DNA from 4 places in the Rouxiella badensis genome. Region 1 is predicted to be linked to each of the others. Evidence: predicted binding sites of a transcription regulator. Region 1 holds the regulator's gene; each other region holds the start of a gene.
The links. Region 1 encodes Fur, which represses iron uptake genes when iron is present. Its sites were predicted from a motif close to ATAATAATGAGAACNACTATCAA; they were not measured.
Positions count from the first base shown of each region.

Region 2: a site for Fur is predicted at 2,036-2,058, ahead of O1V65_RS20525 (isochorismate synthase). Genes of this name have one in related genera too.
Region 3: a site for Fur is predicted at 1,885-1,907, ahead of ftnA (non-heme ferritin). Genes of this name have one in related genera too.
Region 4: a site for Fur is predicted at 1,324-1,346, ahead of efeU (iron uptake transporter permease EfeU). Genes of this name have one in related genera too.

Region 1 is NZ_CP114062.1:2,884,043-2,887,428, reverse strand. Features, by position in the region: gene glnS (glutamine--tRNA ligase) at 1-1,238, shown strand, start outside; gene fur (ferric iron uptake transcriptional regulator) at 1,389-1,835, opposite strand; gene fldA (flavodoxin FldA) at 2,077-2,604, opposite strand; gene ybfE (LexA regulated protein) at 2,947-3,228, opposite strand.
Region 2 is NZ_CP114062.1:4,436,944-4,440,329, forward strand. Features, by position in the region: gene entS (enterobactin transporter EntS) at 1-892, shown strand, start outside; gene fepB (Fe2+-enterobactin ABC transporter substrate-binding protein) at 937-1,902, opposite strand; gene O1V65_RS20525 (isochorismate synthase) at 2,093-3,295, shown strand; gene O1V65_RS20530 ((2,3-dihydroxybenzoyl)adenylate synthase) at 3,325-3,386, shown strand, end outside.
Region 3 is NZ_CP114062.1:2,411,639-2,415,024, reverse strand. Features, by position in the region: gene O1V65_RS11160 (carbon-nitrogen hydrolase family protein) at 1-14, opposite strand, end outside; gene pip (prolyl aminopeptidase) at 500-1,453, shown strand; gene O1V65_RS11150 (DNA polymerase III subunit theta) at 1,491-1,721, opposite strand; gene ftnA (non-heme ferritin) at 2,141-2,632, shown strand; gene copC (copper homeostasis periplasmic binding protein CopC) at 2,860-3,243, shown strand; gene copD (copper homeostasis membrane protein CopD) at 3,248-3,386, shown strand, end outside.
Region 4 is NZ_CP114062.1:2,091,345-2,094,730, forward strand. Features, by position in the region: gene O1V65_RS09655 (aldo/keto reductase) at 1-696, opposite strand, end outside; gene efeU (iron uptake transporter permease EfeU) at 1,380-2,975, shown strand; gene efeO (iron uptake system protein EfeO) at 3,036-3,386, shown strand, end outside.

The sequences.
Region 1 (3,386 bases):
CGTTCCGCGACCGTACCGTCGAGGAGAACCTCGCGCTGTTTGCTAAAATGCGTAACGGCGAGTTCGCCGAGGGCACCGCGTGCCTGCGCGCCAAGATTGACATGGCGTCACCGTTCTTCGTGATGCGTGACCCGGTACTGTACCGCATCAAGTTTGCAGACCATCACCAGACTGGCAACAAGTGGTGCATCTACCCAATGTACGATTTCACCCACTGCATTTCCGATGCGCTGGAAGGGATCACCCACTCACTGTGTACGCTGGAGTTCCAGGACAACCGCCGTCTGTACGACTGGGTATTGGATAACATCACCATTCCTTGCCATCCGCGTCAGTACGAGTTCTCTCGCCTGAACCTCGAATACGCCATCATGTCCAAGCGCAAGCTGAGCCTGCTGGTGACCGAGAAGATTGTTGAAGGCTGGGACGACCCGCGTATGCCAACGGTTTCCGGTCTGCGTCGCCGTGGCTATACCGCCAAGTCTATTCGCGAATTCTGCCGTCGTATCGGCGTGACCAAGCAGGACAACAACGTCGAAATGGCGGCGCTGGAATCCTGTATCCGTGATGACCTCAACGAGAATGCACCGCGTGCAATGGCCGTCATTAACCCGGTTAAAGTGATCATCGAGAACTTTGCCGGCGATGCGGTTCAGTGGGTTCAAATGCCTAATCACCCGAGCAAGCCAGAAATGGGCTCACGTGACGTGCCGTTTACCGCTGAAATTTACATCGATCAGGCTGACTTCCGCGAAGAGGCCAATAAGCAGTACAAGCGTCTGGTGCTGGGAAAAGAAGTCCGCCTGCGCAATGCCTACGTGATTAAAGCAGAACGCATCGAGAAAGACGCCGAAGGCAATATCACGACGATTTTCTGTCGCTATGACGTGGATACCCTGAGTAAAGATCCTGCCGATGGCCGCAAGGTTAAAGGTGTGATCCACTGGGTTTCTGCTTCAGAAGGCAAGCCTGCTGAGTTCCGCCTGTATGACCGTCTGTTCAGCGTAGCGAACCCGGGTCAGGCGGAAGACTTCCTGACCACCATCAACCCAGAGTCTCTGGTCATCGCCAACGGTTTTGTTGAGCCGAGCCTGGCGAATGCAGAGGTTGGTGTGAGCCTGCAGTTTGAGCGTGAAGGTTACTTCTGCGCCGACAGCACTTACTCTACCGCCGAGCACCTGGTGTTTAACCGCACCGTGGGGCTGCGCGACAACTGGGAAAGTAAGCCAGTCGCATAATTGATGCGCTGACTTAATTGAAAACGCAGCCATTGGCTGCGTTTTTTTATGCCTGAATCTTAAACCGCAGGCATAAAAAAACCGCTTTTCAGCGGTCATTTTATTTCCAGCTCTGCTCTTATCCCTGAGAGACAGAACTTGGGCAAGGTATTAGCCTTTACCGTGCAGCGTTTCGTCTTCAATACAGTTGCCTGCTTCGCAGTGGCCGTAAAGATAGAGGCTGTGGTTGGTTAATTTGATGCCGTGGGTTTTTGCAATTTCACGCTGACGCGCTTCGATGTATTCGTCGCGGAATTCGATCACACGACCGCAGTCGAGGCAGATCAAGTGGTCATGGTGATGCTGCTGAGTCAGTTCAAATACAGACTTGCCGCCTTCAAAGTTGTGGCGGGTAACAATGCCGGCGTCGTCAAACTGGTTCAGGACACGGTAAACCGTGGCAAGACCAATTTCTTCGCCCATATCAATCAGTTCTTTGTACAAATCTTCCGCACTGACGTGATGACCTGCCGGGGCTTGCAACACTTCCAGGATTTTCAAGCGTGGAAGCGTGACCTTTAAGCCGGCTTTCTTCAGTGCGGTGTTGTTGTCAGTCATGCGGATTTAGTCCTGTCACTATGCTAATCACGTTAATGAAAACGGTGGGCTGTTCACAAAAATCGTTCCTGCCTGAATGTTGTTTCTCAAAAAGGCAGGAATAATAAAACCAGATACAGTAAGTGTACCTTGATACAGCTGAAAGTTACAATTTTGTGCGAGTTAAATTGTTAATTTCAGTGATAGTTTGGCCCTTTCAGGTTTAACCCTAATGATTCAGGGCCTTAGCCTTTGTGTGGGATTAACCGATAATCTCAGCGAGGCTCAACTCTTCACTAATTTGTTTAACCCAGGCGTCAACACGTTCGTTGGTCAGCTCTGGTTGACGGTCTTCGTCGATAGCCAAACCGATGAAATGCTTGTCGTCCGCCATGCCTTTAGACGCTTCGTAGTGGTAACCTTCGGTAGACCAATGTCCGACAATCACGGCGCCGCGTGGTTCAATAATATCGCGTACGGTGCCCATTGCGTCACAGAAGTACTCTGCGTAGTCTTCCTGGTCGCCGCAGCCGAACAGCGCAACCAGCTTGCCTTCAAAATCTATCTCTTCCAGCGTTGGGAAAAAATCGTCCCAGTCACACTGTGCTTCACCGTAATACCAGGTCGGGATACCGATCAGCAGAATATCGTATTTTTCCAGATCTTCTTTGCTGCTTTTGGCGATGTCCTGAACGTCAGCAACATCTTTACCCAACTGCTTCTGGATCATTTTTGCGATGTTTTCGGTGTTTCCGGTGTCGGAACCAAAGAAGATACCTACTACTGCCATAAGCTTATCTAACCTCTTGTTCTTTAATAGACTCAGAGAGTCTGCTTTTTCGTCCGCGGCGTGCGAGTCAATTTATGCAGGATGATAACAAACTCGGCGGAGAGAGAACATATTCTCATCCGCATCAGGCTGCGTGAATACCCCGTTGAAGCACGGATTTAGTGACGCCAATGTTAATGCGGACCTGTTTAGGATGCATACCCGTATTTTTGATGTGAATAGTTTATCGGGCAATTCAGGCAAGCGTTATCGCCTTTGTGTGCTCTGTTGCGGAAGTTTACAAGATGAAACGCTAACGGCGGGTAACCGAAAGAGTTACCCGCCCGCATCAGAATACGATGACTAGCTATCCTGACCGTTCAGATGTGACAGCAGCATCTGTTCAATCAGCTCGCTACGACTGATATTTTGTTGTTCCGCCAACTTGTTTAGCGCATCCACAGCTTCAGCATTGATCTTCAGCTCTACGCGACGTAAACCGTTGTTTTTGTCACGGCGAAGCTGATTACGCTTGTTAATCCTGAGCTGTTCATCGCGAGAAAGCGGATTTGTTTTTGGACGTCCCGGACGGCGATCGTCTGCGAACAGATCAAGCGTCGTGCGATCCAGTTGTTCTTTTGCCATAGGTAGCGGTACAACTAGGGAAGTTACATCGAAAAGCGACCTAAGCCCTTTTCAGATGAGATGGTTACACATTTCGGGTTAATAAACCCTAACCCAATTTACCTCAGGCGCGAGAAAAAACTGACCTGGCGCAGGGGCAAAATTACAGCGCGCAATCA
Region 2 (3,386 bases), 1.6 Mb from region 1:
CGCAGTGGGCGTGACCGCGCTGCTGGCCGCAACGCCTGCGCTAGTGGGGCGTGAGAACCTGGTGCAGGCGGGGGCCTTGAACATGCTGACCGTGCGCTTCGGCTCGATCCTTTCGCCTGCCATCGGCGGCCTGATCATCGCCAGCGGCGGCGTAGTGTGGAACTATGGTCTGGCGGCGCTCGGCACGCTGCTGACGTTGCTGCCTATCCTGCAATTGCCGCAGCTCGCACCGCCGCCGCAGCCGAGGGAACATCCGCTGCGGGCGCTGATGAGCGGATTCCGCTTCCTGTTGCAGAACAAGATTATCGGCATGGTGGCGCTGATTGGTGCGCTCTTGACGATGGCCAGCGCGGTTCGCGTGCTCTATCCGGCGCTTTCCGGGCAATGGCACGTTGACCCGTCGCGGCTGGGATTAATGTATGCAGCGGTTCCTTTGGGGGCGGCCATTGGTGCCTTTACTAGCGGTCGGGTGGCCGGCGTGGCGCGTCCCGGCTGGATGATGCTGATGACCGCCATTGCCTCATTTATTGCCGTCGGCCTGTTTAGCCTGATGCCGTGGTATAGCACTGCGCTGCTGTGTCTGGTGATTTTTGGTTATCTGAGCGCCATCAATTCTTTGCTGCAATATGGGCTGATTCAGCGCCTGACGCCAGATGAGTATTTAGGACGAATCAACGGATTATGGACGGCGCAGAACGTCACGGGTGATGCGTTGGGCGCGCTGCTGCTTGGCTCGATGGGGTCTATTATGCTGCCCGCCGTTAGCTCGGCGAGTTTTGGGCTGGGTGCGGCGATCGCTGGCATCGTATTGGCCTTCTTTATGCGTGCACTGCGCAACGTCAGCCAGGGCGAGGTGGGAGCGGTTCAAAATCTGACGCGTTCGGTGAAGTAACGTTAACCGCGGGCCAGCGTCAAACTCCGGCCCGCTGCGCAGTTTTAGTGACTGCTAAACTGTTTTTCTAACTGCGTTAGCACATTGCTGGCGCTGTAGTAATCCAATCTGAAAGTATCATCACCTAACGCATAGACCTGCTTGCCTTGTACCGCAGGCAAGTGGCTCAAGAACACGTTTCCTTCCACACGCTGCACGTCATTTTTATCGCCAGCAAACAGCAGCAGCGTTTTGCCGTTCAGGCCGGCCGCCATATTTTCCCCTGCTAACTGCAGGATATCCTTACGCACGCCCTGCGACTGGCCGCTAGCAGCATTGGCCGGCGGTTGTGCGAGCGTAAAGCCCAACTGTTGCAGCATCTGCCCCTGTGGGGAAGCCGGTGTCCACAGATTGGCCGCTTTACCGTCTGGACGATAAACCAAGGCAGAAACCGGCTGTGGCGGCAGGTGAATGCTCGCCTTCACCGCTTTCTCACGTGCGTCAAAGCGGGCAACCGCTTTGGCGGCCTGGTCCTCCTTGCCCGTCGCCTGGCCTAACTCCTGCGCCAGCTCCTGCCAGCTTTTATCGTCGTAGTTGACCACCAATACCGGCGCAACGGCCGACAGCTGGTCGTAAAGTTTTATCGCCGAGTCACCGCCGGTGGCGGCCACGACGATCAGATCCGGCGCAGCTCCGGCGATCGCTTCAGCATTGGGTTCACCGATATACAGGCGCTGCACGCCGCGCTGTTTGGCGACGTCACCCCATTGGCGGAAAAAACCCTGAGCGTCGGCGATTCGCGTGTTTGGGCTAGTCGCTCCACTAGCAACAACGGGGGCATCAATAGCCAAAAGCGTGCCGGTCACGGTCACGCTGGTGGAAACAATGCGCTGTGGAGCGTGCTGGAGCGTAATCGTACCCCGCGAGGTTTTAATCTCCCTCGGCCAACCGTCAGCGGCGTGGGCCGAAGCCGTTAAAGTAAAAAATACTCCAAAAATTACTGCCAGTTGGCGAAAACCTGTCCACTTCATTTTCAAAACCTTAAATGTGAGTAACTGCCGGTTTCAGTCGGTTGCGAGCAATACCAGAGCGGATGAATCGTGCCGGACTGAATTCTCGCGCATTGACACTGATAAATGCATAACGTACTTTAAACATGTTTAAATACAAATGATAATAATTATCATGAGAATTATCATTATATCACGTAGGATTATACAGATGGATACTGTGTTGAAAACGTTCGATTTTGCCGATGGGCAGCAAGACCTTGAAAGCGTAAACGTTGCCGAACTTTCCCCTACCTCGGGCTTTTTCTTTACCTCGCCATACCGAAGTCTTAGTACGGAAGGTTGTCTGGTCAAAATTTCAGAACCTGCTGCCGATGGCGACGTTATGGGTGGCAAGTTCCAGCAGGCCATTGAGGCCGCTTTTTCCGACGCACGTGCGGCAGGCATAAAACACCCTGTACTGTGCGGCGCGATTCCCTTCGATAAACGCCAACCTTCGGCGCTTTTCGTGCCACAGAAGACCCGCTGGCTCGCGCGCGATGCCGCGATGTCCATCGCCACGCAGGCCGAATCTTCTTTGCCAGAGATCCTCACCAAAAACGAATTGCCTGGGCAAGACGTGTTTATGCAGATGGTCAGCGATGCGGTGCAGGCGATGAACGACGGAAAGCTGGACAAAACGGTGCTGTCGCGTCTGCTCGAGATAAAAACCTGTGAGCCGGTGGCGCGTCCGGCGCTGCTGAGTCGGGTTGTCAGTCAGAATCCAAACGGCTATCACTTCCATGTCCCGCTCGAGAAGGGGGCGCTGATCGGTGCGAGCCCGGAGCTGCTGCTGCGTAAACACGGCAATAAGTTCCACTCCAATCCGCTGGCCGGTTCCACCCGCCGAGAGAGCCATCCGGAAAAGGATAGGGAAGTCAGCCGCGCGCTGCTTGAGTCTGGTAAAGACCTTTATGAGCATCGCATCGTCACTGAAGGGATGGGTAAGGTGCTGAAGAGCCGCAGCCGTGCCCTGGATATCCCGTCTTCCCCTGAATTGCTGAGCACCGCGACGCTCTGGCACCTCTCGACGCCGATTAATGGTGAAGTCCAGGACGCGCAGGAGAACGCATTGTCGCTCGCCTGCCTGCTGCACCCGACGCCTGCGCTGTGCGGGACACCAACGTTGGTTGCCCGAGATCTGATAGAACAGCTTGAACCTTTCGATCGTGGGCTATTCGGCGGGATCGTCGGCTGGTGTGACGATCGTGGCAACGGTGAGTGGGTTGTCACCATTCGCTGCGGCACGGTCAGCGACGATCGGGTGCGCCTGTTTGCGGGGGCGGGCATTGTTCCCGACTCCTCACCCGAATCCGAGTGGCGCGAAACTGGCGTCAAACTCAATACCATGCTGCGCGCATTTGGTCTGAATTAACGACAGAAACTGACGTTCGAGAAAATACTATGAGCATTGCCTTTACCGCTTGGCCGGAGAATCTTGCACGGCTTTACCGCGAACGCGGTTA
Region 3 (3,386 bases), 470 kb from region 1:
GAAAAATCACTCATGAGGTGTTCCCGGATGTTTATTTGTAAGGCCAATTAACAAAAAAACCCGCGTTAAGCGGGTTTTATGATGCGAATTCCGTATTAAGCAGATGCCTTCTTGGCACGTTTTTCTGCTTTTTTCTCTGCGGGGGTTTTTAACGGTTTTTTCTTCGCATTCTTTTTGCTATCCATTCCTTTACTCATATTGGCCTCTCTCAAGCGGGTGGATACGGTCACTATGCTATTTACTGCCTATTTGCGATAACTTGCAATAGAGCAGCCCGACTTTTTCGAAAATATCCTGTTATGGCTATTTTTTTTCTTTTATAGGAAGCCATGTTGCTGATTATCTGTGCAGTAAGGCGTTTTACTGTGCTGCCGCTCGAAAAAAACATCCTTTTTTGAAACCCAGAGTGGTAAGAGATTGACCCTATACTCTGGATACGCTGTTATTAACACGAGCAAGCAAATCAATACACTGGACTGAAAAAATAACAGGAAATTTCATGCCTAAATTGAAAGGGTTGTATTTACCTCGGGAAGCATACGCCAGTGGATTGCTGGATACCGGCGACGGTCATCAGATTTATTGGGAGCGCAGCGGGAACCCCAAAGGCAAGCCTGCGGTATTCCTGCACGGAGGCCCGGGAGGCGGGTGTTCTGCGGTACATCGTCAACTTTTTGACCCTAACGATTATGACGTCATGCTGTTCGATCAGCGTGGCTGCGGGCGCTCATTGCCTCACGCCAGCCTGGAAAACAACACCACCTGGCACCTGGTGCAGGATATTGAACGCCTGCGTGAGATGGCAGGCGTCGATCAATGGCTGGTTTTTGGCGGGTCATGGGGTTCTACACTGGCACTGGCCTATGCGCAGACCCATCCAGACCGCGTCAGTGAACTGGTTATGCGCGGCATCTTCACCATCAGAAAGCAGGAGCTACAGTGGTATTATCAGGACGGCGCTTCGCGTTTCTTCCCGGAAAAATGGCAGAACGTACTGTCTATTCTGTCTGAAGAGGAACGCAAAGACGTTATCGCGGCTTACCGTGCACGTTTAACCCACAGTGACCGCGCCATTCAACTTCAGGCGGCTAAAATCTGGAGCCTGTGGGAAGGCGAGACTGTGACCCTGCTGCCCACCGAGGACTCTGCCTCGTTCGGTGAAGATGATTTCGCGCTGGCCTTCGCCCGTATCGAAAATCACTACTTCACACACCTGGGCTTTATGGAGACGGATGACCAGTTGCTGCGCGACGTCGACAAGATTCGCCACATTCCGGCGGTGATTGTTCACGGGCGCTATGACATGGCCTGTCAGGTGCAAAATGCCTGGGATCTTGCCAAGGCTTGGCCTGAAGCTGAGCTGCATATTATTGAAGGAGCAGGGCACTCGTTTAACGAACCCGGCATTCTCGATCGGCTTATTCGCGCTAACCAGAAATTTGCCCGCAGCTGAAAGACGTTAGCTCACTCTCTCCTGACGGGCGGCCGGATTATTTTTGCTTCGGTTCATACGGCAGGCGAGAGTATTTGTGTGACTCCACGCGGTAAAAGGCGACCCGCTCGCGGAAATATTCGCGAAGATGGGCGGGTTGCTCACGCTCGGCAATCTCGGCAACCACCGGCATGTTGTAGCGTTCCTTGAAGGCGACGGCGGATGCGGCCAAATCTACGTTAATTTTGTCCATCTCTTCTTTGGCTATCTCGGCCAGATTACGGTTCATCATTTTGTTCCTGATTAGCGATTCTTGGCGCATTGTACAAGACAGTCCGGCCGAGGTGAATGCCCTGACGCGTGTCACTTCAATCTAAATGAGACTACTAATCATTTTTATTCATTTAATTGAATGTCTATTAATTGCCTGCGCTTAAATTAAATAAAGTAGAATATTAATAAGAATGATTCTTTTTAATGGATTTTTTATCGTGAATAATTATCACTAACAACTTCGTTCTTATTTAGATGTTATTTTAAATTCATTAAAATCATGTGGTTATATTTATTCTTTGATTTTTATTCTATTGTGGGAAACAACGCTTTTTATTTTATATAGAGTTAGGCATAATGCACACAAATAACGCATTCTAATATCCATATAAATTTAAATATTAAATCTGGAGCCTCATCGTGCTTAAAGAAGATATGATCAAACAGCTTAATCAACAGCTGAATCTTGAATTCTATTCCGCTAACTTATATTTGCAGATGAGTGCCTGGTGCAGTGATAAAGGTTTTGAAGGTGCTGCGGCCTTCCTGATGGAACACTCTCGCGAAGAGATGGACCACATGCATCGCCTGTTCAAATATGTGAGCGACACCGGTGCACTGCCGCTGCTCGGCTCTATCGACGCCCCGCGTGCCGATTTCGAATCACTGGCCGACGTTTTCAATCTTGCCTATCAGCACGAGCAGTTGATCACTGAAGAGATCAACAAGTTGGCTGACCTGGCGATGACCACTAAAGATTACTCAACCTTCAACTTCCTGCAGTGGTATGTGGCAGAACAGCATGAAGAAGAGACTCTGTTCAAATCTGTCCTGGATAAACTCGGTCTGGTGAGCAATACCGGTAACGGTCTGTTCTTCGTGGATAAAGATCTGAAAAACATGGTTGGCCAATCGCCGTCAGCCTGATTTTTCCGCTAAGTGTTGAAACGCAGAATACGTTAACCGTGTTCTGCGTTTTTTTATTTTACTCTTATTATTCATGTGATTATTGACATCCCCGCTGAGCTTTTCGTGCGAAATTTGCACATTTCTTATTTTCTGCATTGATTACCCGTTAATTTCCACAGATCCCAACGGCAGATTGCGCTAAAGTTGCGGCTGAATTTTCATCTTCAATTAGCCAAGGAATAATTGTGTCTATTAAAAAACTGATGCGTCTGCGTATTCTCAGTTCTGCCTGCGTTCTAGCCGCAGGTTTGATTTCACAACAGGCTTTTGCCCACGCTCATCTCAAGAGTGAGACGCCGGCTGCCGATAGCCAAGTCAGCTTAGCACCGACCGAGCTCACTCTCGGATTTAGCGAGGGCGTGGAACCCAGCTTCAGTAAAGTCGTGCTGGAAGGTCCGAACAATCAGCCGGTAAAAACCGGTGATTTCAAACTGGCCACCAACGACAACACTCAGGTCCTGATTGCCCTACCTGCGCCATTGACCCGCGGTAAATATAACGTCTCATGGCACGTTGTTTCCGTTGATGGACATAAGACCCAAGGTACCTACAGCTTTACGGTAAAGTAACGTTATGAGCCTGGCATCGCTGTTTGTCCTGTGCCGCTTTGTGCACTTTATTTCCGTGATGCAACTTTTTGGCGCCTGCGTCTTCACTCGTTTGCTGTCTCCGCAAGGTTTGTCCGCACTCCTGGCGCGTAAAAACCAGACCC
Region 4 (3,386 bases), 790 kb from region 1:
CATGTCACCGCGTCCTGCACGGCTGTCTGTCGGCGGGGCGGTCTTGGCATTATATTTGCCGGTCAATACGCCGCGTGCCAGCGGACTATAGGGCACCACGCCCAGTCCGTAATGCGCAGCAGAAGGGATCTGCTCAACCTCTGATTTACGGTCAACGATGTTATACAGCGGCTCACTGACCACCGGACGCTCTATCCCGAGCTGGTCGGCGATGCGACACATCTCGGCAATGCGCCAGCCAGAGAAGTTAGACACGCCGTAGTAGCGGATTTTACCCTGATTGATCAGTTCGCCCATCGCGCGAACGCTCTCTTCTAGCGGCAGGTCAAGCAGCGCACGGTGAAAATAAAGAATATCAAGGTAGTCAGTATCGAGGCGCTTCAGGCTGCCTTCGACCGTCTGGCGGATCCACTTTCTTGACTGCCCTACCTGATTTGGCCCCCCGGCAAACGGGAAGCCGAACTTGGTCGCGATAACCCAGTCATCACGGTTCGCCGCCACGGCCTTGCCGACCACTTCTTCGGATTTACCCGCGTGATAAACGTCGGCAGTATCGATAAAGTTTATCCCCTGCTCACCGGCTTTCGCGATGATACGTTTAGACGTTTCTAAATCAGTTTCACCACCAAACATCATGGCTCCCAGGCAAAGCGGGGAAACTTTCAGTCCGCTGCGGCCTAAATTCTTGTAGTTCATATTGACTCCGTTTATCGGTTTGACTTTCAACATCAGCCTGCGCCGGGCGTGTGTCATCAACGCTCAGCGCTGGCGTCGTCAGCTTTTTTTTAATAGTGGCATCCGTGGATTGATTGATAAATAGCTATTCTTGAATAGATTTATGAGCAAAATTCACTAATGGCGCATCATAAAAAGGAGGCGGGCCGGGAAAGAAATAAATAATCTCACGACCTCCCCTCAACGTCGTAAGGAATCGGGTATTTATTAAACGAAACTTATATATTGGCGATTATCAGGACTCTGCTTCGAGATTAATTACCTGACTTCAATGAAATGCTTTAATTGAACCTTAAAAAAACATTAAGAGAATGGTTAATTAAATTACCGTTATTTTTCGATAGCGTGGTTTTAACGGGATTTTTAGCGTTAATCATCCCCCTCTCCCGCCGGTGTTTTTCTCCGCAGGCTGCACCAAGGCTAGGATCCCCATGTGAATCAACGAGACTCCCTCCCCGCGACACGAGGCAGCGGATTTTTATTATTTTGCACCGGGAAATTCAAAGGAAATAATTTGATACAACTGGAAATGAAATAAAGATTTTTTACTTTTTATTTTTGGTCAGATCTTCCAACTAAATAACGATAGTGATATTAATAATAATTATCATTTAATGAATCATTTACGGTTCGGAGTTGCCCCAGTGTTAGCAACCTTTGTTATCGCGTTGCGTGAAGGACTTGAAGCTGCGCTGATCGTCAGTATCATCGCGGCCTTTCTAAGAAAAAATGGCAAAAGCCTGTCTGCAATGTGGGCAGGTGTGGCGTTGGCCGTCCTGCTTTCTATTATTGTCGGCGTCGGTCTGGACTTGACCGAGCGCGCCCTGCCGCAGGCAAGCCAGGAGTTTATGGAGTCCATCATCGGGCTGGTAGCGGTGTTCTTCGTGACCGGCATGGTAATGTGGATGAATACCAACGCCAAAAACATCAAGAAAGAGCTCGAGACCGAAGCGGCGCAAGCCATCAGTCAGTCTAGCGCATTCGCCCTTGCCAGCATGGCATTTCTGGCGGTACTCAAAGAAGGCTTCGAAACCAGCGTATTCCTGCTTGCCACCTTCTCCGTGGCTCAGTCAGCCATGTGGGCGGCGATAGGGGCAGTTGTCGGGCTCATTATGGCCGTGGTTATCGGCTGGGGACTCTATGTTGGCGGTATCCGCATCAATCTTGCGCGTTTCTTCCGCTTCACCGGCATGTTCCTGATTCTGGTTGCCGCAGGCCTTATCATCTCCTCTCTGCGCAGCGCACACGAGGCTGGCTGGCTAAACGTCGGTCAGGCGCGTTTCGTCGACCTCACCTGGCTTGTTCCTCCCGGCACCGTGCGCTCTGCGCTGATTACCGGCGTGCTGGGTATGCCTGCCGATCCACGTCAGATAGAGATAGTCGGCTGGCTGCTTTACATCGTCCTGGTCGCTGTAGTGCTTTACTGGCCTGCCAAACTGCGTCCATCGCCAAAAGCAGCGACCCGTTCGCTGTTTGCCTCTGCGGGCACACTCGCCGCCGCCGCCGTCGCCCTGTTCTGCCTCTATCCGCAGCCTCAGTTGAACGTTCCTGATGCTGCCCCGCTGGTCAATAACGATGCCAGGCCGCTGGGTCAGGCAAGCCTCACCAACGCCGATGGTTCCGGCTATCAGCTGCGCGTCGCGCTGACCGGCGGCAAGGTCGTTCAGGCCGACCTAAAGAGTGCTGACCAAAAAACCGATTCCTACCAGGGTGTTGCGGTGAAGGAATGGAATACTCAGAACAGCACCTCACCCGACGGCGCACCCGCTATCGTGACGCTGGACCAGGTCATGGCCTTCAACGGCAATCGTATTCCTATCGGACTCAATCCCGGCCAGCATCCGGGGCCTTATAACGCTAAATGGACGGTCAACTGCAACCTGACCACCAGGGTCGCACAGGGCACCCTGCTCTCGTCTACCGCTCAGGGCGAGACGCTGGTGACGCTAACAGGCAGCGGCCTACAGTCTCCGCGCACCCTGACCGTTCGCCGCAGTCAACTTGATACCGGCTGCGGCTGGCAGGTCAGCGCCGCGTACCAGCAGGACCTGATGACCCAATTGAAGGCCCAACAGTTGTCACTTCAGAGCTACGTTTTCTGGGCGCACATGCTGCCGGCCTTTTTAGCGGCGCTGGCCATCATTTTCCTGGTGATTGCCCAACGAAGCCTCAAGCGCCTTCGCCAGGCTCATGCTTTGCCGCAACAACAGATGTACCAGAAAAAACAGGGTCTCCAATAGCAGAACCTCTAGATCGACCTAACTCGTACTACCTTGCTGATAACAATAAAGGACAGCGTTATGTTTAAAAAAACTTTTAAGAGAAAAGAAGCTCTGACCACAGCCGGATGTCTGACTGCACTGCTGATGTTCTCTGTTGATGCTTACTCTCAGGATGCAGCACCTGCACCGGTTAAAAACGGAGCCGCACAGGTCAATATTACGATGACCAGCGCCGACGGCGGCTCATGCGTTATCGACCACAACACGGCAAAAGCAGGCCCAATCACCTTTAACGTGATTAACAAAACCGCGACCTCGCTGACCGAAATCGAACTGCTGAGCGACAACCGTATTCTGGGTGAAAAAGAGAATCTGGCTCCGGGCCTGCCGGCATCCAAATTCACCCTGACGCTGGACGGCGGCACCTAT